DNA from 4 places in the Ensifer sp. YR511 genome. Region 4 is predicted to be linked to each of the others. Evidence: riboswitches for the same ligand, from Rfam matches in the RefSeq annotation. Region 4 holds a riboswitch; each other region holds the start of a gene.

Evidence for each region. A riboswitch is a leader RNA that binds a small molecule or an ion and turns the genes downstream of it on or off. The one in region 4 is predicted to bind cobalamin.
Region 1: linked by a shared signal. The riboswitch ahead of cobU (bifunctional adenosylcobinamide kinase/adenosylcobinamide-phosphate guanylyltransferase) and the one ahead of bluB (5,6-dimethylbenzimidazole synthase) in region 4 are both predicted to bind cobalamin.
Region 2: linked by a shared signal. The riboswitch ahead of BLU15_RS04350 (CbtB domain-containing protein) and the one ahead of bluB (5,6-dimethylbenzimidazole synthase) in region 4 are both predicted to bind cobalamin.
Region 3: linked by a shared signal. The riboswitch ahead of BLU15_RS01800 (DUF1636 family protein) and the one ahead of bluB (5,6-dimethylbenzimidazole synthase) in region 4 are both predicted to bind cobalamin.

Annotation. Positions count from the first base shown of each region.
Region 1 covers NZ_FNGR01000001.1:297,802-305,399, forward strand. Annotated here, with positions in the region: gene cobN (cobaltochelatase subunit CobN) at 1-3,525, opposite strand, end outside; gene cobW (cobalamin biosynthesis protein CobW) at 3,629-4,693, opposite strand; gene cobU (bifunctional adenosylcobinamide kinase/adenosylcobinamide-phosphate guanylyltransferase) at 4,697-5,221, opposite strand; cobalamin riboswitch at 5,356-5,814, opposite strand; gene BLU15_RS01430 (cation efflux transmembrane domain-containing protein) at 6,017-6,598, shown strand; gene BLU15_RS01435 (cobyric acid synthase) at 6,637-7,598, opposite strand, start outside.
Region 2 covers NZ_FNGR01000001.1:875,860-883,457, forward strand. Annotated here, with positions in the region: gene BLU15_RS04320 (crotonase/enoyl-CoA hydratase family protein) at 1-157, shown strand, start outside; gene BLU15_RS04325 (ArsR/SmtB family transcription factor) at 208-570, shown strand; gene BLU15_RS04330 (SRPBCC family protein) at 567-1,133, shown strand; gene BLU15_RS04335 (anthrone oxygenase family protein) at 1,203-1,682, opposite strand; gene BLU15_RS04340 (NAD(P)H-binding protein) at 1,679-2,509, opposite strand; gene BLU15_RS04345 (TetR/AcrR family transcriptional regulator) at 2,614-3,306, shown strand; cobalamin riboswitch at 3,305-3,567, shown strand; gene BLU15_RS04350 (CbtB domain-containing protein) at 3,608-3,784, shown strand; gene BLU15_RS04355 (CbtA family protein) at 3,982-4,779, shown strand; gene BLU15_RS04360 (ferric iron reductase) at 4,818-5,684, opposite strand; gene BLU15_RS04365 (glucoamylase family protein) at 5,687-7,033, opposite strand; gene BLU15_RS04370 (DUF1194 domain-containing protein) at 7,181-7,598, shown strand, end outside.
Region 3 covers NZ_FNGR01000001.1:369,740-377,337, forward strand. Annotated here, with positions in the region: gene BLU15_RS01780 (DUF924 family protein) at 1-198, opposite strand, end outside; gene BLU15_RS01785 (FecCD family ABC transporter permease) at 292-1,275, opposite strand; gene BLU15_RS01790 (ABC transporter substrate-binding protein) at 1,363-2,316, opposite strand; gene BLU15_RS01795 (ABC transporter ATP-binding protein) at 2,313-3,116, opposite strand; gene BLU15_RS01800 (DUF1636 family protein) at 3,139-3,552, opposite strand; cobalamin riboswitch at 3,657-3,873, opposite strand; gene BLU15_RS01805 (RidA family protein) at 4,057-4,533, opposite strand; gene aspT (aspartate-alanine antiporter) at 5,015-6,703, shown strand; gene BLU15_RS01815 (bifunctional aspartate transaminase/aspartate 4-decarboxylase) at 6,762-7,598, shown strand, end outside.
Region 4 covers NZ_FNGR01000001.1:130,993-138,590, forward strand. Annotated here, with positions in the region: gene BLU15_RS00610 (NADP-dependent malic enzyme) at 1-1,275, shown strand, start outside; gene BLU15_RS00615 (helix-turn-helix transcriptional regulator) at 1,546-2,283, shown strand; gene BLU15_RS00620 (acyl-homoserine-lactone synthase) at 2,424-3,068, shown strand; gene BLU15_RS00625 (DUF2865 domain-containing protein) at 3,233-4,303, shown strand; gene bluB (5,6-dimethylbenzimidazole synthase) at 4,316-5,011, opposite strand; cobalamin riboswitch at 5,057-5,269, opposite strand; gene BLU15_RS00635 (SDR family oxidoreductase) at 5,366-6,178, opposite strand; gene BLU15_RS00640 (phytanoyl-CoA dioxygenase family protein) at 6,267-7,460, opposite strand; gene BLU15_RS00645 (LacI family DNA-binding transcriptional regulator) at 7,564-7,598, shown strand, end outside.

The sequences.
Region 1 (7,598 bases), 170 kb from region 4:
GCCATCGATCCACTTGGGATTGACGACGCGGGCCCGGACCACGCGGCCGATCTCTTCTTCGAGCGACCGGATCACAGGTTTTTCCGGACGGGAATGGTCGTTGTGGTAGATCGCCGGACGGTGACCGCCGAGCTGTTCGGCGGCAGCGCTCATGCCGCCTTCGAACTGGTAGTAGTCGTCGCTGTCGAGCAGATCGTGCTCGCGGTTGTCCTGGTTCTGCACCACCGCCTCTATCGTGCGCAGGCGCTCCTCGAAAAGATCGCGCTCGGCCTTGCCCTCCTCGCCGGCGCCATAGGCATAGGCGCCCCAGGTAAGATAGGCCTCGGCGAGATCGGCTTTGGTTTCCCAGCCCTTCTCGTCGATCAGCGCCTGCAGGCCGGCGCCATAGGCACCGGGCTTTGCGCCGAAGACGCGGTAGGAGGCGCGACGCGCGGCCTCGGCAGCCTCGACACCTTCCGCTTCCAACCGTCGGCTTTCCGCCCGCATGCGTGCGGCGATCATGTTGTCGGCATCGTCTTCCTCCAGCGCGCCGACGGCGCGGATCGCCTTGTCGAACAGCGCGATCTGGTCCGGGAAGGCATCGCGGAAGAAGCCGGAAATGCGCAAGGTCACGTCGACGCGTGGGCGGCCGAGGACTGCGAGCGGCACGATCTCGTAGCCCATCACCCGGCGAGAGACCATGTCCCAGGTGGGCTTGGCGCCGATCAGCGCCAGGGCCTGGGCGATGTCGTCGCCGCCGGTGCGCATGTTCGCCGTACCCCAGGCGGTCAGGCCAAAGGAGGACGGCCATTCGCCGTGGTCCTGCAGGTAGCGGCGGATCAGAAGCTCGGCCGATTTCTTGCCGAGCTCATAGGCAGCCGGCGTCGGCACCGCGCGGCTATCCACGGAGTAGAAATTGCGCCCCGTCGGCAACACATCCGGCCGGCCGCGCGTCGGCGCGCCCGATGGACCGGGGGCGACGAAGCGGCCGCTGAGACCGGTGAGGAAGCCGGTCATCTCGGCGGCACCCGAGTTTGAAATCGACGGCTTCAGGCGCGTTTCGATTTCGCCGAGCACGGCGCGGGTGTTGGCCCAGTGGTCCGGGCAAGCCAGTTCACCCGACACGAGATTTGCGGCAAGCAACTCGATGCGCTCGACCGTATCGCCGGCGGTGCGCCAGGGGGCGTCCGAGAGGTCAGCGAGGATGGACGGTTTCGGGCCTGTCCAGGTGTCGGACATGACGCAGTCGAGCGGGTCGAAGGGTTGGGCGTCGCGTGCGGGGCTACCCCCCGCGGAGGTGGGAATAGCGAACCCACGCAGCCCCGCATCCGCTGCGATCGCCCGCTGCAGGCTCTGGTCGCCGCCCTCGCCGAGACCGCGGGGCACGCGCGCCAGCGCTACGGTGAGGTCCGTCAACAACCGCCCTTCCGGCGCGACGCCGAAGATGTGCAGGCCGTCGCGGATCTGCATTTCCTTGAGGTCGCAGAGATAGGCGTCGAGCTTTTCCAGCGCCTTGTCGTCGCTGTCGCCCCTGTCGATGCCTGCGTCGCTGTCGAGGCCGATGTCGCGCACGAGATCGAGGATCTGGCGGCTGAGCAGCCTGAGGCGGCGCGGATCACCGCCGGCGGCGTCGTAATATTCGTCGACGAGCGCTTCCAGATCCTTGAGCGGGCCGTAGGATTCGGCGCGCGTCAAGGGCGGGGTCAGGTGGTCGATGATGACGGCGCTGGTGCGGCGCTTGGCCTGCGTACCTTCGCCCGGATCGTTGACGATGAAGGGATAGATGTGCGGCAGCGGCCCGAAGATCGCTTCGGGATAGCAGGTTTCCGACAGCGCCAGGGCCTTGCCCGGCAGCCATTCGAGGTTGCCATGCTTGCCCATGTGCACGATCGCCTGCGCGCCGAACTGCTGGCGCAGGAAGGCGTAGAAGGCGAGATAGCCATGCGGCGGCACGAGGTCCGGCGAATGGTAGCTTTCCTTCGGATCGATGTTGTAGCCGCGCGCCGGTTGGATGCCGACGATCACCTCGCCGAAGCGGGCGAGCGGCAGCGCGAAGGCGCCATCGAGGAAGAAGGGATCGGCCTCCGGCACGCCCCAGCGACCGGCAACTTCATCCTTTATCTGTTTCGGAAGCGAATCGAAGAACGTCTTGTAATCGTTCAGCGAAATACGCTCGCGAATTTCGCGGTCATGGCTCGCCGCATTGGTCGGCCCGGCCATCAGATAGCGGATCAGCGCGTCGCCATCGGCGGGAACCTCACCGACCACATAGCCTTTCCGCGCCATGGCGCTAAGCACCTCGACGGTACCGGCCGGCGTGTCGAGCCCAACACCGTTGCCGAGGCGACCGTCGCGGTTCGGATAGTTGGCCATGACGATGGCAATGCGGCGCTCGGCGGGCTCTGCCCAGCGCAGCTTCGCCCAGTTGACGGCAAGATCAGCGGCAAAGCGCACCCGGTCTTCGAGCGGCTCATGGCCGACGATATTGGCCTCCACCTTGGCGTCATAGATCGACGCCGCCTTGAAGGAGACGGCGCGCGCAAGGATGCGGCCATCGACTTCGGGTAGTGCCACGTTCATGGCGAGGTCGCGCGCCATCAGCCCCTGCGGCGACGTTTCCCATTGCGCCCGCGACGAGCCGGAGAAAATCACCTGCAGCACCGGCGCACCGGTCGATTCCAGCACCGTCGGCTGACGGTCGGCACCGGGCGACGAGACCGCAAAGCCAGTGGCGTTCATCACCACGTCGGGTGCGGCCTCGGAAAAAATCGCCTGCAGCGTGCCGACGGAAACGGCATCCTTGAGGCTTGAGACGAACACCGGCAGTGCCCGCACACCTTCAGCCTCCAGCGCATCGATCAGCGCCTCCACCGGCCGTGTCTCGCCACTCTGCACGAGCGCGCGGTAAAAGCAGATCCCAACCGTCGGGGGTTCGAATCCCTCCCTCGCTACCATCCGTCCCTGAACAAGGGACTGCCATTCGCTGACGCCGATCACGCCAGCACCCGGCCACCAGATGCCGGCCTTCAACAGGGGCTTTGCCGGCTGCGGCTTCTCCGCACCCGTGACCAGTGCGGCCGCATAGTCGAGAAACAGCCCGGCATTGTCCGAGCCGCCTTCGGTGAAGTAAGCCCAAAGGCGCTGGCGGTCGTCGGCTGCGACGGTGGAGAAAGGCTCCAGCCCCGGATCCGGCTTGTCGTCACCCGGCAGAACCGCGATCTCGAAACGATGGGTGACGGCAGCCGCATGCAGGGCTTCCAGCAGATAACGGAAATAGCTGGCGCCACCGAGCGGCCGGACGACGATCAGCTTGGCGTGACGCGCCGTGCGCTCGACGTAAGTGTCGACCGACATCGGGTGCATCAGGCTCATCAGGCTGGCGATGCGCAGGCTCAAGCCTCCGTCGCGTCGGCCGTGAGCCGCGGCGATCGAGGAGAGCTCGGTGTCGGCGGCCGATAGGAAAAGGATATCGGCCGGCGTTTGCCCAAGGTCGATCGCCTCGTTGCCGTCGGCGATCGTTCCTTTCTGGGCGAGAAGCAGATGCATTCGTCTTGTCCGTTGGGGCAATTCCGAACGAAAACGCTAAAAGCGTTCTCCATCCGGAACTGCATCATTTCAATGCGTTAGATCATTTCATTCAAAGAACGATCTACACGAGCGCGGTGATCGCAGCGCGCACCGCCGCCTCGTCCATGTCGTGCAGGCCGATGACGACGAGGCGCGTACCGCGCTTTTCGCCAGCGCCCCAGGCGCGGTCGTAATATTGGTCGATGCGGGCGCCGACCGCCTGGATCAGGAGGCGCATCGGCTTGCCGGGCACGTCTGCAAAACCCTTGAGGCGCAGAACGTCGTGCTCCGCGATTACGCCCTTCAGGCGATCGATGAAGGCGGCCGGATCGGCGATCGAACCGAGCTCGACGACGAAGCTGTCGAACTCGTCGTGATCGTGCTCCTCACCTGCCTCGTGCTCCATCTCGTGATGCGACTTGCGGTTGGCGATATCGCTTTCCGTGCCGACACCGAGGCCAAGCAGGATGGCAGCGGCGACTTCGCCGTTCTTCGCCTCGATCATCGTCGGCTTGCGGCTGGTGCGCGAAGACACCTCGTCGCGCACGGCCTTGAGGCCGGAGGCATCGATCAGATCGGTCTTGTTGAGAACGATGAGATCGGCAGCCGTCAGTTGATCCTCGAACAGCTCCTCGATCGGGCTTTCGTGATCGAGATTGTCGTCCTCGACGCGCAGCGCATCGACCTTGTCGTGGTCGTCGGCAAAGCGGCCAGCGGCAACGGCGGCGCTGTCGACCACGGTGACGACGCCATCGACGGTCACTTCGCTGCGGATATCCGGCCAGTTGAAAGCGGCGATCAGCGGCTGCGGCAGGGCAAGGCCCGAGGTTTCGATGATGATGTGGTCAGGGCGGTTTTCACGCTCGAGCAGCTTCGTCATGGTCGGGATGAAATCGTCAGCCACGGTGCAGCAGATGCAGCCATTGGTAAGCTCGATGATGTCGTCCTCGGTGCAGGCCTCGGCACCGCAGCCCTTCAAGACATCGCCGTCGACGCCGAGATCGCCGAACTCGTTGATGATCAGCGCGATGCGCTTGCCGTCGGCGTTCTGCAGCAGGTTGCGGATCATCGTCGTCTTGCCGGCGCCGAGGAAGCCGGTGATGACGGTCGCCGGGATCTTGCCCTGGTTGGCTCTCGCAGTGGTCATGGATCAACCCTTCATTTTCAGCGGCAAACCGGCCGCGACAAAGTAAACTTCAGCGGATTTCTCCGCAACGATCTGGTGAAGCCGGCCGGCATGGTCGCGAAACTCGCGGGCCATGCGGTTCTCGGGCACGATGCCGAGGCCGACCTCATTGGAAACAAAGACGAGGCGCGCCCGCGCCTCAGGCAGATACGCAACAAGGGCGGCGAACTCCGCCGTCATGTCGCGCTCTTCCAGCATGAGATTGGTTACCCATAGCGTCAGGCAGTCGATCAGGACCACATGGCTGGGATCATCGATGCGTCTGAGGATGCCGACGAGATCGAGCGGCTCCTCATGCGTCGTCCAGCCCTCGCCGCGGCGCGTCCGGTGATGGTCGATGCGCTCGCGCATTTCGTCGTCCCAGGCGCGGCCCGTGGCGACATAATGCATGGTGAAGCCGGACGCTTCGACGAGCCTCTCGGAAAAGCTGGACTTGCCGGAACGGGCGCCGCCAAGGACCAGCACGGGCCCGGCGCTGAGACTGCTCATCGTGGCTGCCTCAACATTCCCAAATCAGCCGTCGGTGGCAAAAGCCATCGGACGCGCCACGGGCGCGTTCTTGAAAACATCTGCGAGCCAAAACAACCTCCGTGATGGCGTTGGAGACAAAAGTCCCCTCGGGCGGAATGCCCGTGCCGGATGGCAGGTCTCCTGGCTCACGGCGTCACGGGCCGAACATCGCCTCGCCCTTAAAGGGCAAGGTTCCGATGTCAGGGCCCGAGCGGCCCGCCTCACCTTCCCGGCGTCTTTCCGGTGCCACAGCGAACCTTTGCGCGTCGTCTCCGACGCATGGGTGCTGTGAGGGACATCGTGAAAGGCGGACGATTCGTAGAAGAAGAGGCGTCCAAACCCGGCTGATCACGATGCCACGCCAGTGGCTTTTCCGGCTTGATCCCCGACCTGCCCCGATTGCCCGTGCAACCGGCCGACAGCCCGGCACCAAACCCGATGGCGAACCCTGACCGTTCTACAGTCGCGGGGTCGGCTGCGATAAGGATGCCCGATTTGGGTCCATCCGTCACATTCCCAATTATTCCCCCAGATCGCCACGACAAGGGGGAACCATCCAACACCTGATGATTAGGAAGCGGGCAGCCCAAAGTCAATCGACGCATGCGACGCCTCCCCGGCCGAGTTGCGCCACGCGACGATTTGTCGGGCGTCAGGCACGACGGCGGTGTGAGCGGGACCGATGTCGAAACCTAATGCTATGGATAGCAACCTGCTGCTAACACGTGTGTCAAAGTGCCGGGGGCGAATCTCGCCAGAAAAGGAACTTTTCGAGTGGATACCGACCTGCGCCGCGTCGTCCTCATCGTCTCCCTGTTGAACCTCGGCTATTTCGGGGTCGAACTCCTTGTCGCGCTTTCCATCGGCTCGGCGTCCCTCATGGCCGACAGCGTCGACTTGCTCGAAGACGCCTCCGTCAACATGCTGATTTTCTTTGCTCTGGCCTGGACGACGCGAACCCGCGCGCGAGTCGGCCTGGCGATGGCGTTCATTCTGCTGGTACCGGCGCTGGCCTTCCTTTGGACGGCCTGGGCGAAGTTCATGGATCCGGTCCCGCCAGAGCCCTTTGCCCTGTCCCTGACCGGACTTGGGGCGCTGGTGGTCAACCTCTTCTGCGCCTATCTGCTCGTCGCCTACCGTCACACGAGCGGCAGCCTCACGCTGGCAGCATTTCTCTCGGCCCGCAACGATGCCTTCGCCAATGTGGCCATCATCGCCGCGGGTCTGGCGACAGCCTACCTGTGGCAGTCGGCCTGGCCGGACCTGATTGTCGGCTTGGGGATTGCCCTGATGAACCTGGATGCCGCGCGGGAAGTCTGGGAAGCCGCAAGCGAGGAGCACGATGTCGCAGCGTAGTTCCCCCGGGGACCTGCTGGCTGACCCTTGCCGCGTCCCTAGTGCCTGAGCAACTCGTCCAGCCAGCGACGATCGAGCACAGCCTCCAGCTCGTTCGCGACATCGTCGAGCGCCGCATCGACCGATTGGCGGTAGTTGTTGGCGCCGCCTTCGATGCCGAAACTCTTGAGCAGCGCGCCGCGATAGGCGTCGCTGGTGAAGAGCCCATGCAGGTAGGTGCCCATCACGCGGCCATCGGCCGAAAGGGCGCCGTCGGCGCGATTGTCGATGCGCACCGACGGCCGGCCACAGTCCGCACCTTGCGTCTTGCCAAGATGGATTTCGTAGCCTTCGAGCGCCACATCATGCTCCAGCGACCAGGCGCGGCTGTTGCGCACCGTCTTTTCCGGCGCCATCTCGGTCTCGACCTCGAGCAGCCCGAGACCCTCGACCGCACGTTCGCCGCCCTCGATGCCGAGCGGATCGGTGACGCGCCGGCCGAGCATCTGGTAGCCGCCGCAGATGCCGATGACCCGGCCGCCCCGGCGCACATGACGTTCGAGGTCACGGTCCCACCCTTGCGCACGGAAATCGATGAGGTCGCCGATGGTCGACTTCGACCCGGGAATGACGACGAGGCCAGCGTCTGCCGGAATGGGACTGCCAGGCCGCACGAAGACGAGATCAATCTCCGGTTCGGCGGCGAGCGGATCGAGGTCGTCGAAATTGGCGATGCGCGACAGCACCGGGACGGCAACCTTCAGCGCCCGCCCCTCGCCGCGCGTCAGCTTCTCCAGTACGACGGAATCTTCGGCAGGCAGGCGTGCCGCCGCCTTCAACCACGGCACGACGCCGAAGCAGGGCCAGCCGGTGTAGCCGCCGATGGCGGCAATGCCGTCGTCGAACAGCGTGACGTCGCCGCGGAACTTGTTGATGAGATAGCCGGTCACCATGCGCCGGTCTTCCTCGGGCAGGATCGCATGCGTGCCGACCAGCGAGGCGATCACCCCGCCGCGGTCGA
Region 2 (7,598 bases), 740 kb from region 4:
CCTCAACATGTCGATCGCCGAGGGGCTGCTGGTCGAAAGCGAACAGTTTGCCCAGATGGTGCCGACCGACGATCTTGCCGATGCGCTTGCCGCCTGGAAGGGACGGCGCATCCACGACGACCCACCGCGGCCTGGTCTCTTGTCGCGATACTTTTAAATTCAACCGAACGGTTGACAATTAGGTCGACCGAGAGGATATTCAACAATATGGTTGAATATCAGAACGCACATCTCGATGCCGTGTTTCACGCGCTTTCGGACCCGACGCGGCGCGCCATGCTCCAGGACCTTTCGCAGGGCGAAAGACTGGTAGGCGAGCTTGCGGCGCCGTTCTCGATCTCGCTGGCCGCGGCATCGAAGCACATAAAGGTGCTGGAAGGAGCAGGTCTGGTGCGCCGCGAAGTGAAAGGTCGCATGCATGTGTGCCGGCTCGATGCCGCGCCGATGCATGCAGGCATGGAATGGATGCGCCACTACGAAGCCTTCTGGCGCCCCCGCATCGACGCACTCGAGGCGCTGCTTCTCGCCGAAGACGCCACAATCCAAACTGATCCGGAGGAAAAGCCATGACTTCGTCTGCCACAGCCTTTGCCGGCGCCGACTACGGCCGTGTCGTCGCACCGGACGCGGTGCGCATCGAGCGCCTGCTTCCCGGCCCGATCGAGCGGGTCTGGTCCTATCTGACGGAGGAAAGCAAGCGCCGGCTCTGGATGGCGTCCGGAACGATCGGATCGAAGGAAGGGGCCGAGGTCGAGCACGTCTTCCGCCACTCGGAACTGACGACGGAGGACGATCGGCCACCGCAGAAATACGCCGAGCACGCCGGCGAGGTGCGCAATTACGGCCACGTGCTCGCCTGGGAGCCGCCACGACTACTGGCCTATACCTGGAACGAAGAGACCGGCACCCCGTCGGAGGTCCGCTTCGAGCTCAGCCCCCGCGGCGACAAGGTGCTGCTCGTCGTCACCCATAAGCGCATCGCCGACCGCGCGGTCATGACCAGCTTCTCCGCCGGCTGGCACGTGCACCTCGACATTTTGCGCGCTCTGCTCGAAGGCGAAAAGCCGGCAGCCTTCTGGAGCAAGTTTGCCGACCTTGAAGCGCAATACGACGCGCGTATTCCGAAGCCCTGACGGCGGGATGGGCTTGAAGGTCAGGACGCGTGCAGGCGCCGGCAAGGATCGACTTGCCGGCGCTTTTCGTCAGGCTCGGGCGAAACCGAGAACGAAAAACGCCAGCGCGCCGATCGAGGCCCATGTGCGCACGTGGTTCCACCAGACCCAATCGGTCAGATAGCGCTCACGCCAGAGATCGGTCGCCGCCTGACCGGGGGCTGCCGCGGCGAGTGCGTCATTCATCGGCACGTTGAAGACAATGGTCACCAGCAGCACGCCACCGACATAGGCAATGCCACCGGCGGCAAGCCACCACCTGCCCTCGCCCCCCGAGATGAAGGCGACGACGACGAGCGCCAGGGCGAGCAGCGCCGTGCCCATGAAGGCGCTGAGGAAGATCGGGTTCTGGATCACGACATTGATGGCGTTCATCGCGGCGATCCCCTGCTCCGGCGGCAGCCGCGACAGGGCCTGCATGATGCAAACCGAGAAGATGAAGAACAGCCCGGCCATCAGGCCGGAACCGATCGCGGCGGCAAACGCCAGAGCGGGGATCAACGGGATCATGCGGCAAGACTCCAAACACCAGTTGCTGCGGTTTCCCGGGCGTAATCTGCAAAGTCGCGCGGACGCCGCCCAAGCACGCGCTCGACATCGGACGTCATGCTGGAATTGCGTCCGTCGAGCACCGAGGTGAAGAGATAGCGGATGAGTTCGACATAGTCATCCGGCACGCCGTCCGCCTTGAGATGCGCTGCGAAGTCGGAAACCGGAATGGCCTGATAAGAGATCCGACGGTTGGCGGCCGCGGCGATCTCGGCGACGGCCTGGGCAAAGGTCATCAGGCGCGGGCCGGTCAAGGCATAGACCTTGCCGATATGCGCATCGTCCAGAAGGGCCTCAACCGCCACGTCGGCAATGTCGTTGCAACTGACGAAGGGCTCGGTGACCTCGTCCACCGGCAGGAAGACCGAACCACTCACCACGCCGTCGGCCAGGAAGCCTTCGTCGAAGTTCTCGAAGAACCAGCTGCCCCGGATGACCGTCCAGTCGGCGCCGGAGGCCTGCAGCGCACGCTCGGAGGCTTCCGCCTCGTCCTCGCCGCGGCCCGACAGGAGCACCAACCGTTTGATGCCGGAGCGAACGGCAAGGCTCGAGAACTTGGCGATGACCTCGACGGCGCCCGGCACCGCCAGATCGGGCTGGTAGCAGACATAGATGCGATCGACATTTTCAAGGGCGGGCGTCCAGGTCGCCTCATCCGTCCAATCGAAGGAAGGCGACGCCGAACGGGCGCCGATGCGGACCGCTACGCCCCGCTCCCGAAGGCGATCGGCCACCCGCCGCCCCGTCTTGCCGGTACCGCCCAAAACCAGTGTGACTTTCTGAGACATCGTTTCCTCCTGAGGTTCCACCAACAAACATGAGCATCTCTCACATTTGCAAATGTGATAAATCCTCGTATTTTAGGAGTCAAGTCAAAATGTGAGCATTACTCATGATTCCAGATGCAAGTCCCGCCACGCTTCCCGCCGACGACGAGCCTGCGCTGCGCCGGACGCCGAGCCAGAAGCGCAGCCGCGAGCGCGTCGAGCAGATCCTTGCCTGCGCGACGGCGCTCATCCAGGAGAAGGGCAGCGACGCCATGCGCATGAGCGAAGTCGCTGAAAAGGCGGGGATTTCGATCGGCTCGCTGTATCAGTACTTCCCCGACAAGGCGGCAATCGTGCGCACGCTGGCCGAGCGCTACAATGCGGTCTGCAACGAGTGCATCGCGGCCGAACTGGCAAAGGTCACGTCGATAGCCGAACTGCGCGACGCCTTCTCGCTGCTGTTCGACATCTACTACGACATGTTCCTCGCCGAGCCGGTCATGCGCGACATCTGGTCGGCGATGCAGGCCGACAAGGCACTGCGCGAGATCGATCTTGCGCAAAGCCGCGCCGGCGGAAAGCTGCTTGCCGATGTCTGGGCCTGCCTTGTGCCGGAGACGCCGCGCGAAGAGATCGACAGCGCCGCCTTCCTGATCATGCATCTCGGCGACTGCACCATGCGACTTGCAGTCTCGGTCGACCGGGCCGAGGGTGACCAGATCGTCGAAGCCTACAAACGCATGACCATCAAGGATTTTGTCGCGGATGGACCGCGCGGCGGCGCGCACTCAATTGACAACTCCATGACACAATCCTAATCATCTGGGATCGATTGGTTCCCGGGACGCGAACGTGTTTCGGGAGTAAACGGGAATGTGACGGATGGACCCAAGCTGGGCATTCAAATCACGGCCGACCCCGCGACTGTAGAGCGACGTCGATCCACCGTTCCGGAGCGATCCGGAAGAAGCCACTGGCAAGACCGCGAGAGGGCGGCCGAGCTGGGAAGGCGAGGCAGATCGAGGGCATCGAGCCCAACGCCGTGAGCCAGGAAACCTGCCACTCGATACGGGCATAGGGCCCAACCGGGAATTTCCCGATGCCATCACGGAGGTTGTCATGGCTACGTCTACCATTTCGAGCACCCCGCTCTCCCTCAGCGATCGTCTGACCGCTGGCGTCATCGCGCTCTTCATCGGCGCATTCCTCGTCTTTGGCGCCGGCCTTGCCAACTCGGCAGTGCTGCACGACACGGCGCACGACACCCGCCACTCCTACGGCTTCCCCTGCCACTGACCGATGCGCCGGAACGTGAACAACGTTCCGCATCGAACAATCTGCGGACCTGAACGCATCCGGCCCGAGCCGGATGGAGGCCTGCGTGCATCCCGGTTTTTCCGGCGCGCGAAGGCCATCCGCAGCATAGGGAAAATGGGAAGGCTCAAGGACCACGCCACAGGGCGTGGCTTTTGTCGTTATCGAGGGATTTCAAGATGATTGTCAGAACGCTTCTGGCCGCGATCGTGGCTGGATTGATTGCCGGTGTCTTCATGACCGGCGCCCAGGAACTGCGCGTCACACCGCTGATCCTGCATGCAGAAGAATTCGAAGGCGAGGCACCGGCCGCCACCGAACAGCCCGCCGCCCAGCCGGGTGCGGCACAGCCGGCCGCAGAAAACCACGACCAGCATTCGTCGCTCAAAGCCGTGTCGCCGTTCGGCGCTTTCCTCGACGCTTTGTCGCCGATCACCCCGGCCTATGCCCATGAGGGCGAGCATGAGGAAGGCGGCATCATGTTCGGCATGAGCCGCTTCTCCGGCACGCTGATGGCGAACCTCGTGACAGGTTCCGGCTTCGGCCTGCTGCTCGCTGGCGTCAGCCTGGTGATCGGCTACCCGATCACGCTCAGGAACGGCGCGCTGTGGGGCGCCTGCGGCTGGCTTGCCGTGCACATGCTGCCGGCGATCGGTCTACCGCCGGAACTGCCGGGCTTTCCGGCAGCCGAACTCGGCGACCGCCAGACCTGGTGGCTGGTGACCGTGGCGCTCTCCGCCGTCGGCCTCTATCTCGTCGTCCTGCGCGAGGAGATCGTCTCCAAGGTCGCAGGCCTGGTGGCGATCGCAGCACCCCATGTCTACGGTGCGCCGCAGCCGCTCGATATCACCAGCAACGTTCCGGCCGTGCTCGGCGCCGAGTTTGCGGTTGCCGCACTCGCCACCACGCTTGCCTTCTGGATCGTGCTCGGCGTCGTCTCCGGCTTCATCAACGAGCGCTTCGTCAAGGCACAGTGATCACTGATCACAGATCGTCAGCAAAGCGACGGCGGGGTTCAGGTCCCGCCGTTTTGCATGAGATGCGCCGCCAGCCGCGCGCGGCGATCTTCCGGCTCCAGCAGCACGCAAGTGTCGCAGAAGCTGCCCCCTTCCGTCTTGAAGTAGAGACAGCAGCCGCAACGGATCCGATACTGGCGCGACAGCTCAGCGCCGCTTGCCGGATCGAGAGCCGCGATCTGCTCGTAGCAGAGCTCCTCTGAGTAGAGCCGCGAACCCGGTCGTTTGACGATCGCCAGCGCCTCGGCCATGCCGCGCGCCTCGTCGCCGATCGCGCGGCCGATTTCCAGGAACGCACCGGCCAGGGCATCAGCCGCGAGCCGCCATTGCGCCCCGCTCGACAGCCCTGCTCGCGCTTTCAGAACCGCAACGACGGGTGCCAGATGGGCGATGAAGCCCTGTTCGAATGCGCTGACGCCTTGGCCACCCTGGCGCTCCGTCGCCGGCGGATGCAAGCGAAAATGATAGCGCTTGCCCGCGACTTCGACGCCACGGTGAAGCCGCGTCCAATCCTCGAAACGAATGCCGGCCACCTCCGCCTGCAACCCGGCGCCGAGATGGAACGCGCCAAGGACTACGCTCAGCTGGCGGCTATAGAAGGCGATCAGATGCGCCGCCCGGATCCGGTCGGTCATGCCGACCCCGAAGAAATCCTGATAGGCGAGCCCCGCCTCAAGGCCAGCGCTGCCCGCAGCCCAGAAGTCGCCCGGCGCGCTGAAATCACTGGCCGCCGGCCCGAGCGAGACGGCAGCCTCGGGAAACTGGGCACGCAGATGGTCGGCGACGGCCAGCGCCTGCGGCGCAAACGCCGCGGTCTCCGCTGTCGGCCGGTGGTCGTTCAAGCGCATGCCGTCTCCGTCGTCCATTCTCATCCTCTGGCGCGGGATGCGGGCGGATTACCACACGCGCCTTCCCCCTCCTGCAGCCAGCCACCGTCGAAGCCCGCCCGCTCAAGGCCGAGACGGATCGCCGGCATGCTGCGCATCAGCGCCCAGCTAAGGCCGCTTTGCCAGTTCTCGATCATCATGACAACGATGCCCTGGTCAAGACCGACGACACGCGCATCGATCCAGCCCTCCGGGCCTGCGCCGGCGGCCAGGCTCGGATTGAAGCCGCCGGGAAAGCGCCCTTCGCTCAAAAGTCCCGGATAACTGTCTGCCATATGCACCAGGGAGGCCTGCGCCGCATCCGGCTCGAACGGCAGGCAGGCAAGCGGCGCCCAGGGCACGAGCGTGCCGTCATCAAGGCCGTAGGGTGCGCCGCGGTTCACATAGCCGAAAAGCCGCTGCTGGCGCCCATCCGCAAGCCGCAGCCGGCCGCGGGGCGCATGGCAGGCGCTCAGGCCCCACAGGTCCTCGCCATATCCGGCGAAACCGCCGGGATTGGAGCGCGCATGGTCCCGCTGCAAGGCGATGGCGCGTCGGGTATTCTCGAAATAGTCCGTCCCCCGCTCCCGCATCGGCCGGTCGGAAAGCCCGCGCAGATCGAGCCAGGCCTGCGGAAAGAGATGGATGAAGAGTGGCGCCGCATGCAGATGCGGCCGGCCGTCGACGGGAATCCAGTCATGGCCCTCGGCAAAGGCCGCATAGTGCTCCGGTTCGATCGAATGGCCGGGCGCGCCGAGTGCCAGCACATAGAGCAGCAGCGCTTCGCTGTAACCCCGCCAGCGATGCTTCAAGAACCGCCCCGGCGGCCGCCAGCCCATCGTCAGCGTGTCGCCCCGATTGAGCGCCCAGCGCCAGTCCACCCGCGCATAGAGCCGATCGGCAAGAGCGCGGATCTCGCATTCGTCCGCATCCCTACCGGAAAAATATGCAGAGGCGGTCAGGCAGCCGGCGATCAGCAGCGCCGTATCGACGGTCGAAAGCTCGCTCTGCCAGGTGCGCTCGCCGGTCCGCATGTCGAGGAAGTGATGGTAGAAGCCGCGATAGCCGGTCGCCTGCCGGTGGCGGGACTGCGGGCTTTGGACAAGGAAGCGCAGCGTCGTCGCCACCCGCCGCGCGGCATCGCTGCGCGAGAGCCAGCCGCGCTCGACGCCGATGGGATAGCAGGAAAGGCCGAAGCCGGTCGCAGCGATGCTCGCCGGCGCGCCCGGCAACGCGGTGTCGGCGATCAGTCCGGTGACCGGATCCGAATGTTCGAGGAAATACCCGAACGCCGCCTGCTGCAATCGATCAATCTGAAATCGCTCAGTATTTTCCGTACGCTGCGGCATTTCGCCTTTCCTGTCCGACATCCGGCCTCATGCAGGAACCGGCAAAATCACTCTTTAGTGAAGGCCAACTACACCCAAACGGTCGCCGAAATCCAATCTTGTGTTACAGTCTTCTAATCTGACCGCGCGCAATGACTGGTTGAAGCGATGTTGAGCGTGTTGGCGTTACTCCTTTCATTGAGTGGTGGCCCGAGCCCATCGACCGCCGAGGCGACGAATGTCGACGTCGAACTGATCCTGGCGGTCGACATGTCCGGCTCGATGGATCTCGACGAGGCCCGCATCCAGCGGGCCGGCTATGTCGAGGCACTCCGGCATCGCGACTTCCTTGATGCGGTCGAAAGCGGCCAGCTGGGCAAGATCGCCATCGGCTATTTCGAATGGGCCGGAACGGTGAACGAGTCCTCCGTTGTCGCCTGGAAGGTCATCGACAATGCCGCCGACGCCGACGCCTTCGCCAAGCTGATCGAAGCGCGGCCGGTCGGCACACGCCGCGGCACCTCCATCTCCAACGCCATCACCTATGGCACGGCGCTGATCGATTCCAACGCGTTCAGCGGCGTGC
Region 3 (7,598 bases), 240 kb from region 4:
CGCCGCCAGCCGGTTTTCCGGGCTCGCGCGCCAGATCTCGTCGACACCACGGGCCAGCGCCAGGTGCGACGCCTGGAAGCGGCTGATACAGGCCTGGTCGAGTTCGTGGCTCGTCCCGAACCAGTCGTCATAGGTGAGTTCGCCAAACCAGAAATTCAGAACGTCCTGCGGCGTGCAGATGTCAGCTTCGTTCGCCATATGCTCCTCACATGCGGGCCAATCGCCGATCCCTCGGCTGCGCTAACACATAGGCCGGAACCGGCCCTTGTCCATAACGTGTTCCTACCCGCCTTACGCGCGTCGCTTCAGGATGGCAATGAAGGCGATGCCGCCGACGAGCCCGGTGACGACGCCGATCGGCATGTCCTCCGGCGCCATGATGACGCGGGCCGCCAGATCCGCAAGGATGAGCGTCAGCGCCCCGAAGAAGGCCGAGAGCGGAATGACCCGCACGTTGTCGCTGCCGGCCAGAAGCCGCACGAAATGCGGCACCATCAGCCCGACGAAACCGATCGCGCCGGAAAAGGCGACCATCACCCCGGTCAGAAGTGCGGTGACGACGAACAGCGTCAGCCGGAAGCGGCGCACGGGAATGCCGAGCGTCATCGCGGTTTCGTCGCCCATGGCGAGCGCATTGATTTCGCGCGCCCGGATCATCAGCCAGCCGAGGGAGGCGAAAAGCACCACGCCGGGATAGACGAGCTGCGACCATTGCGCCAGGCCAAGACCGCCGAGCATCCAGAAGATGACCGTATGGGTCGCCCTCGGGTCCCCAAGGAAAATCATGAGGTTGCCGACGGATGTCAAGACGAAGGCGACCGCGACGCCGGCCAGCACGAGACGGTCGGCGCTGCTCCCGAGCACGCGGGAGACGAAGGCGACGAGCACGGTTGCGAGCAGCGCGCCGGCAAAGGCAAAGAGCGGCACCGTGGCAAGACCGAGGATCATGCCGGTGTGCAGCAGCGCCACGATCGCGCCGAGCGCGCCGCCGGAGGAAACGCCGAGCAGATGCGGATCGGCAAGTGGATTGCGCGTGACCGCCTGCAGCACGGCGCCAGTCAGCCCCAGCCCGGCGCCGACGAGGCCCGCCAGCATGACGCGCGGCAGGCGCACGTCCCAGACGATGCTCTCGCGCCCCGCCGACCAGAAAGCCTCGACGCTGCCCGGAGAAATCTTGCTGGCGATGATCGACCAGACGGTCGCAACCGGGATCGGCGCCGAGCCGAGCGATACGCCGGCCGTGACGGTCAAGGCCAGCAGCAAAAGCGCCGTCATGAGACCGGCACCCGCCTTCAGCGCCCGTGCCGGCGCTAGGCGTGAAACGGCGACGGGACCAGGCGACGCATCCTCAGCCAGCATCGCTTACAGGCCCTCGCCCTGAAAGGCCTTGGCAAGCCTGGCAATGGCGTCGATGTTGCGCGGGCCTGGCGTCGCTTCGACATAATCGAGCACGACGAAGCGATCGTTCTTGACGGCATCGACATTCTTGAAGGCTGCATTGTTCTTCATGAAGGCGATCTTGTCCTCGGCCTTCACCTCGCCGTAGTTGACGATGACCACCACTTCCGGGTTGCGCTCGATCACCGGTTCCCAGGAGATTTCCACCCAGCTCTTTTCCACGTCGTCCATGATGTTGGCGCCGCCGGCGGCCTCGATCATCGCCGTCGGAATGCCGAAGCGGCCGGAAGTAAACGGCTTCTCTTCGCCGGAATCATAGACGAAGACCCGCGTCGGGTTAGCCTTGCCGGCGTTCGCCTTGGTGATCTCGGCAAGCTGGCGGCGATAGCCGTCAACCAGCGTCTCGGCGCGATCCTCGACGCCGAAGATGCGGCCGAGATTGAGAAGATCGACGAACATGTCGTTCATATCAGGCTTCTGCTTGGCCATCACGTGGATGCAGGATTCGGTCAGCTCGTAGACGCCGATCTTGAAGGGCGCCAATGTCTCGGGCGTGACCTCGCCGCCGACCTTCATGCCGTAGTTCCAGCCGGCAAAGAGGAAATCGGCATCGGCGTTGAGCAGCACTTCCTTGGTCGGATATTTCTCCGAAAGCTCCGGCAGTTCCTTGACGCCTTCGCGCAGCTTCTCGTCCAGCGTCTTCCAGCCGGAGACGCCGGTATAGCCGACCATGCGGTCCTGGAGCCTCAGCGCCAGCATCATCTCCACCAGGTTGACGTCGTTGGCGATCGCGCGCTTCGGCGCCGCGTCGAAGGTCACCTCGCGGTTGCAGCTCTTGACGGTGACCGGATAGGCCAGCGCCGGCGTGGCGGCGGCAAGCACGAAAAGAAGGGAAAATGGGGCAATATTGATCTTCATGAAATCGATCCCTGTCGAGGAAGTGAAAAGGAAAAGCGGGCGCCGCCGGCAGCGGCATTGTGAACGGTGGCGGTGACGCCGAAGGCGGCCGAAAGCTCGCCGGGGCTGAGCACCTCTTCGGGCGGGCCGAAGGCCGTCAGCCGCCCGGTGGTCAAGATCGCGACATCTGTCGCAAACTCGGCGGCGAGATTGATGTCGTGCAGCGTCGAGACGATTGTCAGTTTCAGCGTCTGCAAGAGCTCGAGGATTTCGAGCTGGTGGCGGATGTCGAGATGGTTCGTCGGCTCGTCGAGGATGATGATGCGCGGTTCCTGTGCCAGCGCGCGGGCGATCAGCACCCGCTGCTTCTCACCGCCCGAAAGCGTCGAGAACTGGCGACCGGCAAGATGGGCAAGATCGAGATGCGCGAGCGCATGCTGCACCCGCTCGCGGTCGAAATCGTTCCAGCCGCTCAAGCCCTCCCGCCGCGGAATGCGTCCCATCATCACGACGTCGCGCACGCTGAAGGGAAAATCGCCGGGCATCTCCTGCAAGACGACGGCGATTGTCCTTGCCGCCTCGCGGGCCGAGATCGACCAGAGATCGACGCCATCGACCGAAACACGGCCGGCATTCGGCTGCACCGCCCGGTAGAGGCAGCGCAGAAGCGAGGTTTTGCCGGCGCCATTCGGCCCGAGGATCGCAAGCCGGCTGCCGGCCGCGATCGCAAAGCCGATGTCGTTGACCAGCGTCAGGCCCGAACGCGGCCCCCAGCGAAGGCCCTCGACCGTGAGGGCTGCACCCGTCGCGTTGCAGCTCATGGGTTCGTTCCTCTGCGCGACCTCATTGGAAGTGCCCGCCAAGATCTTCGGAGACGAGCATCGCCGCGGGAATGCGGGCAAGCGTCTTGCCTTTCAGCCCGCGCGGCCGTTCCGCCGCCCGCGTCATGCCATCGCCACGCTCGGCATAGGTTGTGGCAAAGCGCACGAGATCGTCGATGTCCTCTTCCGGCGAGACGTCGCCGAAGAGATAGGTCGCCTTCCCCGTTGCCTGGAAGGCGATGGTGCAGGGCCGCGTGCAGGCCGCCATGCAGACCGTTCCGGCGATCGAGAAGTCGCGATCGAGCGGTGCGCCGAGCGCTGCGATGCTCAGGTTGAGCCGCTTGATCAGCTCGGCACCGGGCACGCATGGGCCGCCGGTGAAGCGGCAATCGGTGCAGACCGTTATCTTGTGCTGTCGGAAATTCGGCTCAGCCATTCCTGCCCTCCGCCGGACTGACGGCAAGAGATGGCGAAACGGCAAGAGGACGGAAAACCGTCGTATGAAAGCCAGTTCTTTTCCATCGGAACACCCCGTCCGTTGTGGTTGATCGGTTCGATGGCAGGTCTCCTGGCTCGCGGGTCGTGGCGCATCCACGTCTTCCCGGTCTTCGACCAGTGACATGGTGTGAATGCGCTTTCCGCTCACAGTTGCGGGGGCAGCCACGGTCTCGGCCCCATCAGGGTCGTCCGTTCCGTGTTCCCTTTTCAGCCGCTTCCGCATTGTCGCGGACGCAGCACCATCAACGCCTTCCTCGCATGAATCGGCGGATGAGACAACCGCACGACACAGGCGGGAGGGATCTATCAACATGCGGCGTTTCGTCATGCGAGATTTGTTATAAAATAACATTACGTAGCGCAAGCCGAAAATTGGGCGCCGGACACAATCCGACGCCCGCGATAGCGACCACCTTTCCGCTAAAAGACGTGCCGTGCTACCTCAGAACTCCGGCGGCAAGAGTTCGGCCGTCAGCGTCACCGCGACAGAGGCGTTGCCCGGCAGGTTGCGCACGCCGCAGACGGAGCGAACATGGCCAGCCCTTTCGCCAAAGGCGGCCGCCAGAAGCTCGGAAGCACCGTCGAGGACCTTCGGGTGCTCCAGGAAATCCTCAGTGCAGGCGACATGTCCCTCCAGCCGGACGATCTGGCGAATACGCTCGAAACGGCCGAGATGCTCATGGATCTGCGCCAGCGCGTTGAGCACTGCCAACTCTGCGGCCTTGCGCCCCTCGTCGATGGTCACATCGCGCCCGAGCAGCCCCGTATGCACGAAGCGCCCGTCCAGCAATGGCCCCTGCATCGAAACATGAAGCATCTCACCCGCCTCGATCACCGCGCGGTAGGCGCCGAGCGGCCTCGGCGGCGTCGGGAGCTGAACGCCAAGTGCGCCGAGCCTTCGGATAACCTCGTCCATCATTGCTTCCCCTCCTCGTCACCTTACGAACCGGCCGCCTTGCGGAGACGACACCGCTTTTTTCTCAAGCCCTCGAAGTTCTGCCGCCCCTATCGCAAGCAGCAAGACGCGCCGTTCCGTGCCCAGCAACTTTTCCAAGCATAACCAAGAGAAAACGCCTCATGCTTCACGTTGGGAGATAACGTTACGAATTACAACACCAGAGTTGAAGTGCCATCGCGATCCGGGCCAGTGCCGCGGTCTTGCGATCGAATGCGACCGACACATCGCGGCGGCCTCGATCCCCAACCCCAAGCAAAAACGCTGAAATGTAACATACGTTACGCTCACGTAACCCTATGCCCGTTGAGAATTTCGACGACCGAAGCGACAATTGCCGGGATTAAGATTGGGCATCGACAAGCCTCGGAAACAAGCTCAACTTAGCCGCGCAGATCCCGAAATGAAGTGACGGCAACTCAACTTTCAGAGGGGAATAGCATCAGTGAATCCCATTGATTTCTTCGTCGACACGCTTCGGACCTATCCGCCTGTCGCCGTCTTCCTCGCCCTCGGCATCGGCTTCCTCATCGGTCCGATCAAGGTCGCGGGGTTCAACCTTGGAAATGTCACCGCCACGCTGCTTGCGGGCGTTCTCATCGGACAGCTGGGTATCCAGGTTTCCGGCGACCTGAAATCCACCCTGTTTTTGATTTTCCTCTTCGCCGTCGGCTACGGCGTCGGGCCGCAATTCGTGCGGGGCTTGAGCACCGATGGACCGAAACAGATCGCCTTTGCGCTCTCCGTGCTGGTGCTGTGCCTCGTCGTTCCCTATCTCTGCGCGCTGATTGCCGGGCTGCCGCTCGGCTATGGCGCCGGCATGTATGCCGGCTCGCAGACGATCTCGGCTGCAATCGGGGTTGCGACCGACCAGATCAATTCGCTCGGGCTGACGCCGGAGCAGGCCAAGACCTTTGCCGACCAGATCCCGATCGCCTATGCGGTGACCTATATCTGGGGCACGATCGGCTCGGCGATCATCCTCGCCCAGCTCGGTCCCAAGCTTCTTGGCATCGACCTTCCGGCGGCCTGCCGCGAATACGAGGCCAAGCTCGGCGGTGGCAGCGAAAGCAGTGAGCCCGGCATTACCCGCGCCTATCACGACTTCGGCCTCCGGGCCTATCGCGTCGACGCGGCAAGCGGGCTCACCGGGAAACCGGTCAAGGACATCCTTCCCGGGATCCGCGTCTTCGTCGAGCGCCTGCGGCGCGGCGACCAGATCATCGAGGCCGATGGCAACACCGTGCTGCAGCCGGGCGACGTCGTCGCCTTTTCGGGCCGGCGTTCGCTGCTCGTCGAAAACCTGGACAACAAGCTGCTCGAGGTCGAGGACAAGGAGCTGCTCAACGCGGAAGCCGAAGTCCTCGATGTCTACGTGACCAGCAAGGCGCTCGCCGGCAAGACGCTGGCGGAAGTCAGCACCATGGATTGGGCGCGCGGCGTCTATGCCCGCAAGATCATCCGCTCGCTGGTCGAGATCCCGGTGCTGCCCGGGACGACGGTCGAGCGCGGCGACATCGTCACCATCGGTGGCGCGAAACGCCATGTCGAAGCGGCGATCAAGGCGCTCGGCTTTGCCGACCGGCCTGTCGAGACGACCGACATCGCCTTTCTCGGCTGGGGGCTTTTCATCGGCGCGATGATCGGTGCGCTGACGATCACGATCGGCGGCATCCCGATCGGCCTTTCGACCTCCGGCGGCGCGCTTCTGGCGGGCCTCGTGCTCGGCTGGCTGCGCACCACCTACCCCGCCTTCGGCCGCATCCCGTCACCGGCGCTGTGGCTGATGAACACGCTCGGCCTCAACATCTTCATCGCCGTCGTCGGGATCGGCGCCGGCCCGGGCTTTGTCGCAGGCCTGCAGGAGGTCGGCATTTCGCTGTTCATCTGGGGCGTGGTCGCCACATCGATCCCGATGATCGCCTCGGTGCTCCTCGGCCACTATGTCTTCAAGTTCCACCCGGCGATCCTGTTTGGCGCCTGCGCCGGTGTGCGAACGACGACGGCAGCGCTCGGCATGATCCAGGAGGCGGCCAAGAGCAAGGTGCCGGCGCTCGGCTACGGCATGCCCTACGCCATCGGAAACACGCTGCTGACCATCTTCGGCCTCGTCATCGTCATCATGCTCGCCTGAGGCGAACGGGCGAAGCCGACCATCGTTCAAAATGCATAGATCACAGGGAGTGTGGACCATGTTGGACAGAAATTTCTACGACAGCCTTTCCGATCTCAGCCCGTTCGAAATCAAGGACGAACTGATCAAGCTCGCCAAGTCGAGCTCACAGAAATCCGCCAAGGCTTTCCTCAATGCCGGCCGCGGCAACCCGAACTGGACGGCGACACGCGCTCGCGAAGCCTTCTTCCTGCTCGGCCAGTTTGCGCTGACGGAAGCCAAGCGCGCCTATTACGACCCGAAGGCCGGTGTGGCCGGCATGCCGCCGAAGGACGGCGCCCACGCGCGGTTCGAAAAGTGGACGAAGAAGCTGCTGCAGAACACGGCCGACTGGGACGAAGAGGATGAAGGCATCCCGCCGGCAAAGACGCTTTCCGACGCCGTCAACTACGCCATCACCACCTTCCGCTTCGATGCGGACGCCTTCGTGCACGAGCTCACGGACTCGATCATCGGCGACAACTATCCGGTTCCCGATCGGGCGCTGCACCACAACGAGATCATCACCCACGAATACCTGATGTGGGCAATGTGCGCCGGCCACCGACCGAAGGCAAAGTTCGACCTTTACCCGGTCGAAGGCGGCACCGCCGCCATGTGCTACATCTTCAAGGCACTGAAGAACGCCCGCCTGCTTAACGCCGGCGACACGATCGCGCTCGGAACGCCGATCTTCACGCCCTATCTCGAAATGCCGGAGCTGGAGGACTACGATCTCAAGACCATCAACGTCAGCGCCGAGCAGGAGGACCGGTTCCAGTTCACCGACGAAGACATCAAGGCGCTGGAGAACCCCAAGGTGAAGGCGTTGTTCCTGGTCAACCCCGGCAACCCGTCCGCCGTGGCGATGGATCCG
Region 4 (7,598 bases):
GGCGCAAGCACGATCAACGAAGAAATGAAGATGGCGGCCGTACGCGCCATCGCCGGTCTTGCCCGCGAAGAGCCTTCCGATGTTGCCGCCCGCGCCTATTCCGGCGAGACCCCGGTCTTCGGCCCGGACTACCTGATCCCCTCGCCGTTCGATCAGCGCCTTATCCTGCGTATCGCGCCGGCGGTTGCGAAGGCAGCCGAGGAAAGCGGCGTCGCCACCCGTCCGATCCAGGACTATGACGCCTATCTCGACAAGCTGAACCGCTTCGTCTTCCGCTCGGGCTTCATCATGAAGCCCGTCTTTGCCGCCGCCAAGAACGCCCAGAAGAACCGGGTTATCTTTGCCGAAGGCGAAGACGAACGCGTGCTGCGCGCCGCCCAGGTGTTGCTCGAAGAAGGCACGGCCCGACCGATCCTGATCGGCCGTCCGCAGATCATCGAGACGCGCCTGCGTCGCTATGGCCTGCGCATCCGTCCGGATGTCGATTTCGAGGTCGTCAACCCCGAAGGCGATCCGCGCTACCGCGACTATGTCGAGGACTATTTTGCCCTCGTCGGCCGTCTCGGCGTCATCCCGGAAGCCGCCCGCACGATCGTGCGCACCAACACGACCGTCATCGGCGCGCTCTCGGTCAAGCGCGGCGAAGCCGATGCGTTGATCTGCGGCGTCGAAGGGCGCTACAGCAAGCACCTGCGCGACGTATCGCAGATCATCGGCAAGCGCGACGGCGTGCTCGATTTCTCGGCCTTGAGCCTGCTGATCTCGCAGCGCGGCGCAACTTTCTTCACCGACACCTATGTGAGCTACTGCCCGAGCGCCGAAGAGATCGCCCAGACGACGGTCATGGCGGCACAGGAAATCCGCCGCTTCGGCATCACTCCACGCGCCGCCCTCGTCTCGCATTCGAACTTCGGTTCGCGCGATTCGGAGAGCGCCACCAAGATGCGCACGGCGCTGCAGCTCGTGCGGGAACTCGCGCCCGATCTCGAGGTCGACGGCGAAATGCACGGCGATGCGGCGATCTCGGAAGCGTTGCGCCAGCGCGTCATGCCGGACAGCAGCCTGTCGAGCGAAGCCAATCTGCTGGTTTTCCCCAATCTCGATGCCGCCAACATCACGCTCGGTGTCGTCAAGACCATGACCGACAGCCTGCATGTCGGCCCGATCCTGCTCGGCTCGGCGCTTCCGGCCCATATCCTGTCGCCGTCCGTCACCTCACGCGGCGTCGTCAACATGGCGGCTCTGGCGGTGGTCGAAGCCAGCCATCCGGGTTGAGATGGCAACGCGGAGATCGCCACCGGTCTTCGCTGCATTCGGGCGCCATGCCGGCGCCGGCAAAACCGTATCCGGATGTCGCGCCTGCTTCAGGCGCGGCATCGCTGGTTTTGCAGATCACCCGCGAATCAGCCCCTGTCACGCGGCCGATCGACGACCACAATCAAGGCGTGCGCAATTGGTCTTATACACCAATCGGGAAAGTTTGCGCTGGACAAAAGGTGAACCTCTAACCATGCTGGGGCCTCGGACGAGATTCGGTGTTGTGGCATGACTGAGCAGCAGGCTGTCCTCGACATGCTGGAAATCCTGGAATGTGGCGGCTGCGTCGAGCCCGCTCATTTCTTCACATTGATGCGTCGAACCTTCCGCATTGCCCATCTTCTCTATCTCGAAGCGGAGCCCTATGCGGACGAGCTCAAGGTTTGCCGGCTGCATCACACCTTCGGCGCCTACGCTGCCGAGATCTACCATGCCCGCAGCCTTCACCGGATCGATCCGATCCTGAAGCTGGCGCTTGGCGGCGTGCGGCCGGTGGAATGGACGATGGCGCGGCATCGCTTCCCGGAATGCGAACCGTTGTTCCAGGCAGCCCAGGAAATCGGCATATCCACTGAGGGCGTCGCCTTGCCATTGCCCTCGCCCGCCGGGCGCATGGCGTTGCTCGCAATCAACGTCAACATGACAGCCGGCGAATGGACGACCTATCGCCGCCATCACCTGCGCGATTTCCAGCTGGCCGCCAATCTCTTCCATGCCGCCATGCTGGAGCACGGCGCCATGGCCGGCAGCATTTCGACCCGAGAGATGCGGTTGACCGGCCGCGAGACCGAGGTCCTGACCTGGGCCGCCGCCGGCAAGAGCTATTGGGAAATCGCCACGATCCTCGGCATTTCCGAGCGCACCGTGCGCTTCTTCATGACCAATGCGCGACGCAAGCTGAATGTCGTTTCCAACACTCAGGCTGTGGCACAGGCCGTACGACACGCTCTGATACCCTCCGTTTGACACCCGACAATACGCCTCCACCGAAACCCCTCGAAATCTAGTGGCAAATATCGCGCATTTGAACTGTCGCTAGCGACAGTTACGCAACCGCCGCGAGCCTGACAGCATCGCCCCATCCCCAAACTCGGATGGAGAAAACGATGATCAGGATCCTGAACGGAAAGACCCGCGCACAACACCCGGCGGCCGTCGACGACATGTTCCGGTTGCGCAAGCGCGTCTTCCACGACTTCCTGAAATGGGACGTGCAGACCGAAGGCGACTGGGAAATCGACAACTACGACCAGGCAAACCCGCTCTACGTCCTGTCCTATGCGCCCGATACCGGCCGGCTGCGCGGCGCGCTTCGCCTCCTGCCGACACTCGGCCCAAACATGCTGGACGATACCTTCCCGATCCTGCTCGGCGATAATCCGGAAATCCGCAGCGCTTCGGTCTGGGAATCCAGCCGCTTCTGCATCGAGCCCGAGATCTCGCAGGACCGCGCCTCGAACCAGGTGACGGTCGCGGCCGCCGAACTGATGTGCGGCGTCGGCGAGCTGGGCCTTGCTTCCGGCATCAGCCACATCGTCACGGTGACGGATGTGTTCCTGGAGCGCATGTTCCGGCGCATGGGATGCCCGGGCGAGCGTATCGCCGAACCGCATCGCATCGGCTCCGTTTTCGCGGTTGCCGTCGCCTGGGAAGTAACGCCGGATCTGCTCACGCGGATGAAGGCGGTCGCTGCCATCGAAGGTACCGTGCTCGAACGTCCGATGTCGCTGGAAACCGCCCGCGCCGCCTAAGCGCATCAGTCGATCTGCGCTGTTAACGCAAACCGTCGCTTGTCGTTGCACGATCACCGACAAGCTCTATGATGGAGGCGAAACAGGAATGCCGCTGGCAGCCACCCGCAGAAGGTCGGCGCCGACCTGGCAACAGGAAGAGACTTTCGCCCGTGTTCACGCGCATGAAACACGTCGCTGCGGCCCTTGTGCCTCTGGTTCTGATCGGTGCCGGTCCGTCACTGGCATCGACGGCCTGCGACCGACTGAACGCGCGGCTCGCGCAACTGCCTGACTACGTCGCCAGCAATGCCGATGCGCGCGACTACGCAAGCGCGATCTCGCGGCAGAATATCGAGCTGCGGCGGGCAAAGAACGACCGCCGCCGCGCGGGTTGCAGTGGCGGCAACGCCATTGGCTTCGACGGCGGCGACCCCGACACTTGCTACGGCCTCAACAGCCTGATCGCCGAGATGGAAGACAATCTGCGCATGCTGAAGTCCGAGCGCGAGCAGATCGTCGCCGGCGGCAGCGACGACAGCCGGCGACGCATCCTCGCCGCGCTGGAGATCAACGGTTGCTATGGCGACCGCGAGGAGTTCGCAAGCGTGGAACCGGACGTGCCGGAAAGCCACCGCAACATCGTTGCCGACCTGCCGCCGGAAGACGCCTACGGCCCGATGCTCGGCCGAGGCGAAGACGGCTACGCGCCGCAGGAGCGCTACTATAGCGGCACGCTCAGAACCATGTGCGTGCGCACCTGCGACGGCGCCTTTTTCCCGGTTTCTTCGGATGCGACGCCGGCCGATTTCCCGCGCGACGAGCAGGCCTGTCGGGCGCGCTGCCCGGGGGCTGAGACCGAGCTCTATTTTCACGACCTCAACACGGAAGAGAGCGACAAGATGGTCTCGGCCGTGACCGGCCGTCCCTATACCGAAATGCCCAACGCCTTTGCCTATCGCACCCGCGCCGTCGGAAAACCCGGCCAGTGCGGCTGCCAGATACCCCAGACCGCCTCGACCACACCGAAGGCAAACGGAACGAAGATCGGTGACGACCAGTCGTCGATCATCGTCATCGAGACCAAGAAGCCGGAAGCGGCGAGCAATACCGCCAAGGCGCCGGCCGAAGAGCGGCCTTACGATCCGTCGAAGAACAAGGTTCGCGTCGTCGGCCCGACCTACCTGCCGCAGGAAGAAACCGCCATCGACCTCAAGCATCCGAAGGGACCGGCCTATCAGCCGGTCCAGAATTGATCGGACGAGGCCTTACGCCTTCTCCTTGCTGCGTCCCCATCCGTCTTCGAAAACCAGCTCGTCGAGCGGCAGGCGCTGGCGCCAGCCCTTCACGGCGAGTTCCGGCTGCTGATAGAGGCGATCGACATAGCCGAGGCAGAGCCAGGCAACGATCTCGATATGATCTGGGATGCCGAGAATCGCCTTGATCTCGGCCTCGTGGAAAATGCTCACCCAGCCGACGCCCACCCCTTCGGCCCGCGCCGCAAGCCAGAGGTTTTGCACGGCGCAGACGGTGGAATAGACGTCCATCTGCGGATTGTGGGTGCGCCCGAGTACGACGGCACCGCCGCGCGTGCGGTCGCAGGTGACACAGATGCTGAGCGGCGCCTTGCGGATGCCTTCCAGCTTCAGCGCACGGTACTTGGCCTGTTGTTCCGCCTCGAACATCAGCGCGGCCTCGTCATTGGCGCGGCGAAACGCCTGCCAGACGCGCTCACGCGTTTCTTCCGCCCGCACCAGCACGAAGTTCCACGGCTGCATGAAGCCCACGGACGGGGCGCTGTGCGCAGCGGCCAGCAGGCGCCCGATCAGATCATCCGGCAATGGCGCGGGCAGGAATTCATCGCGCACGTCGCGACGTGTCTCGATGGCACGGTAGACGGCCTCCCGCTCTGGCAGCGAAAAGGCGCCGGCAGCCGCAAGGCCGCCCTTCGGTTCAGTCAGCATCGTTCGATCCCCAACAATGCGAAAACCTCCCGCCGTCCACGCGGGGTTCGGTCTATCTCGCCAGGCCGGTCTTCTGACTTCGGTTCAACCGATCACCTCGCCTTCCCAGATCGATTGAAGATCCAGTGGCAAAACCTTGAATCAACTCAAGGCTCTCTTAGAGGCGATCGTCCCCGTCACAGCGTTGGGCACGTTCCGGAATGACACCGGATTCCCGATTCTCCCGCTTTCGCGGGCACCTGACGACGGCACTAAGTGCACAGCCGTTTGAGAAAGACAAGCGCGCCAACCCGGTCGAGACATGGCGCGCCACTTTCCGCCGGCTACTGTCGAGCTTAGTCGTTTGCCTCCGCCTCAAAGCGGAGCGACCGGATGCGGCGAGTCGTCATAGGCGCCCCAGACCGACTGATCGAAGCAAATCACCGATCCGGTTATCAGCCCGGACTCGGCCGACGACAGATAGGCGCAGGCCCGCGCCACTTCAGCCGGATCGACGAGCCGACCGAAAGGCTGGTCGGCCGCCACCTTTTCGAGCCAATCGGCAGCCGCGCCATGAAACTCGCGCTGGATGCGGTCTTCGCCTTCGGACGCCATCCAGCCGATATTCAGCCCGTTGACGCGAATGCGGTTGCGAAGAAGCGCATAGGCCGTGTTTTTGGTCAGCGTTTCGAGCGCGCCTTTCGACGAACAATAGGCGGCAATGAACGGCTGGCCGGCCATCGCCGACATCGAGCCGATGTTGACGATCGTGCCCTCGGTCTTCTCCCGCCGCATGATCTTCACCGCCTCCTGCATCAGGAAGAACGGCGCGCGCACATTGGTCGCGAACATGCGGTCGAAGAGTTCGGGCGTGGTGTCGAGGATCGTGCCACGGTCGGTGATAGCTGCGGCGTTGACCAGCGCATCGACCCGTCCGAATTCCGCGTCGCAAGCGGCGACCACCTTGCGGGCGTCCTCTACTTTTTCCAGATCGGCCTCGACATAGACGACTTTCGCGCCGCTTGCCTTGCCGATCTGCTCGGCCTTCGCCCGCCCCTTGGCGGCGTTGCGGCCGCAGATGACGATGCCTTCAGCGCCGCGCTCGGCGAAAAGGCCAGCAATCGTCGCGCCCAGTCCCTGCGTACCACCGGTGACGATGGCGATCTTGCCTTGCAATTGTCCACTCATCGAATTCCTCCCTCGGAAATGATCGTTTGAAACGGCTGCGGCTCCCGGCTGAAACACACCGGGAGCCTGTCAAATTGTAACTCGCTCGTCAGCTCAGCTTGCGCTTCGCCTGCGCCTCCAGCACCGAGAGAAACTCTTGTTCGCCCGTCCCCGCAGTGAGAGCCTCGCGCATCAACTGCGCCTGCGTCTTCGGCGCCAACCCGCCGAGTGGCGGATCCCGGTCGAGATTGGTGGGGAACGAATAGCCCTCGGCACAGGAGGAGATCGCGTTGGCCGCTTCCGCCTGCGTCAGCGTCCCGCCCGCCAGCAAGGCCCGCAAGGCCGGATAGAGCGTCGCGCTCATGGTCAGTCGGTCAACGGTTTCCATTGCGCGACCGAAGGCCGAAGACACCTGCAGCAGGTTGGCCACGCGGCGGATATCCCGGGAGTGGTTGGTGCCGGCGGCATGGAAGAGCGCCGGGTTGAAGAAGACAACGTCGCCCTTTTCAAGGGGAAGCTGCACGTGGTGTGCGTCGAAATAGGCGCGGAATTCCGGCCGGTTGAGCGCCAGATAGCCCGGCACATAGGTTTGGCTATAGGGCAAGAACAGCGTCGGTCCGCTTTCGAGCGGCATGTCGCAATGGGCAACCGCCCCCTGCAGCGTCAGCACCGGTGAAAGCTTGTGCACATGCGCCGGATACTGCTCGATCACGGCCGCGGTCTGGAAGCCGAGGTGATAATCCCGGTGCGCCGATTGCGCCGCACCGCCAGGATTGACGCGATTGACCTGCGCCGTCATCTGGTAGTTCGGCCCGAGCCAAGCCTCGCTGACGAGCGCTATGACGGCATTGCCGTAATAGGAGGCGAAATTCTCCGGCGCGTTCAGGCAGTGCTTTTCCAGCGAGTTCCAGATGCGGTCATTGGCGCCGGGTTTGGCGAAGTGATCGCCGCCGCCGCTGTTGCTGCGATGTTGCTCTTCGATGATAGCGTCAAAGACCCCGCTTGCGACGTCGATTGCTGTCGTATCGGCAAAGGCGCGCTTGAAAACCGCCACGCCAGGCCCGGTCGCCAGTACCTCGCAGATCTCCGCCAGAACAGAACGCCGCGCCTCGGCATCGCCGCACGCCGCAATCAGCGCGGCGCTGTCATAGATCAGGATATTCTTTTCGCAGCCGGAAGCATGGGGGTAGTCGGACAGGCTGGTTTGGCGTTCGACTTCCGCCCGGAACGATTCGAGATCGCAAGCCTCTTCGGTGAGCCAGACGCGGTCGATCCGCTGGCGCGCTTTGTTGTCGGTCTTCATCGCGTTTCCTCCTCTGGAACATCCTGATGAACACGACTATAGGCGGCGGCAAAACATGATATAGAGCAAGAATCCATCAAAAATCCATCAGGAGAGCAAGGCGATGGCCCATCCGTTTCTGGTCAAGGACATCGCCTT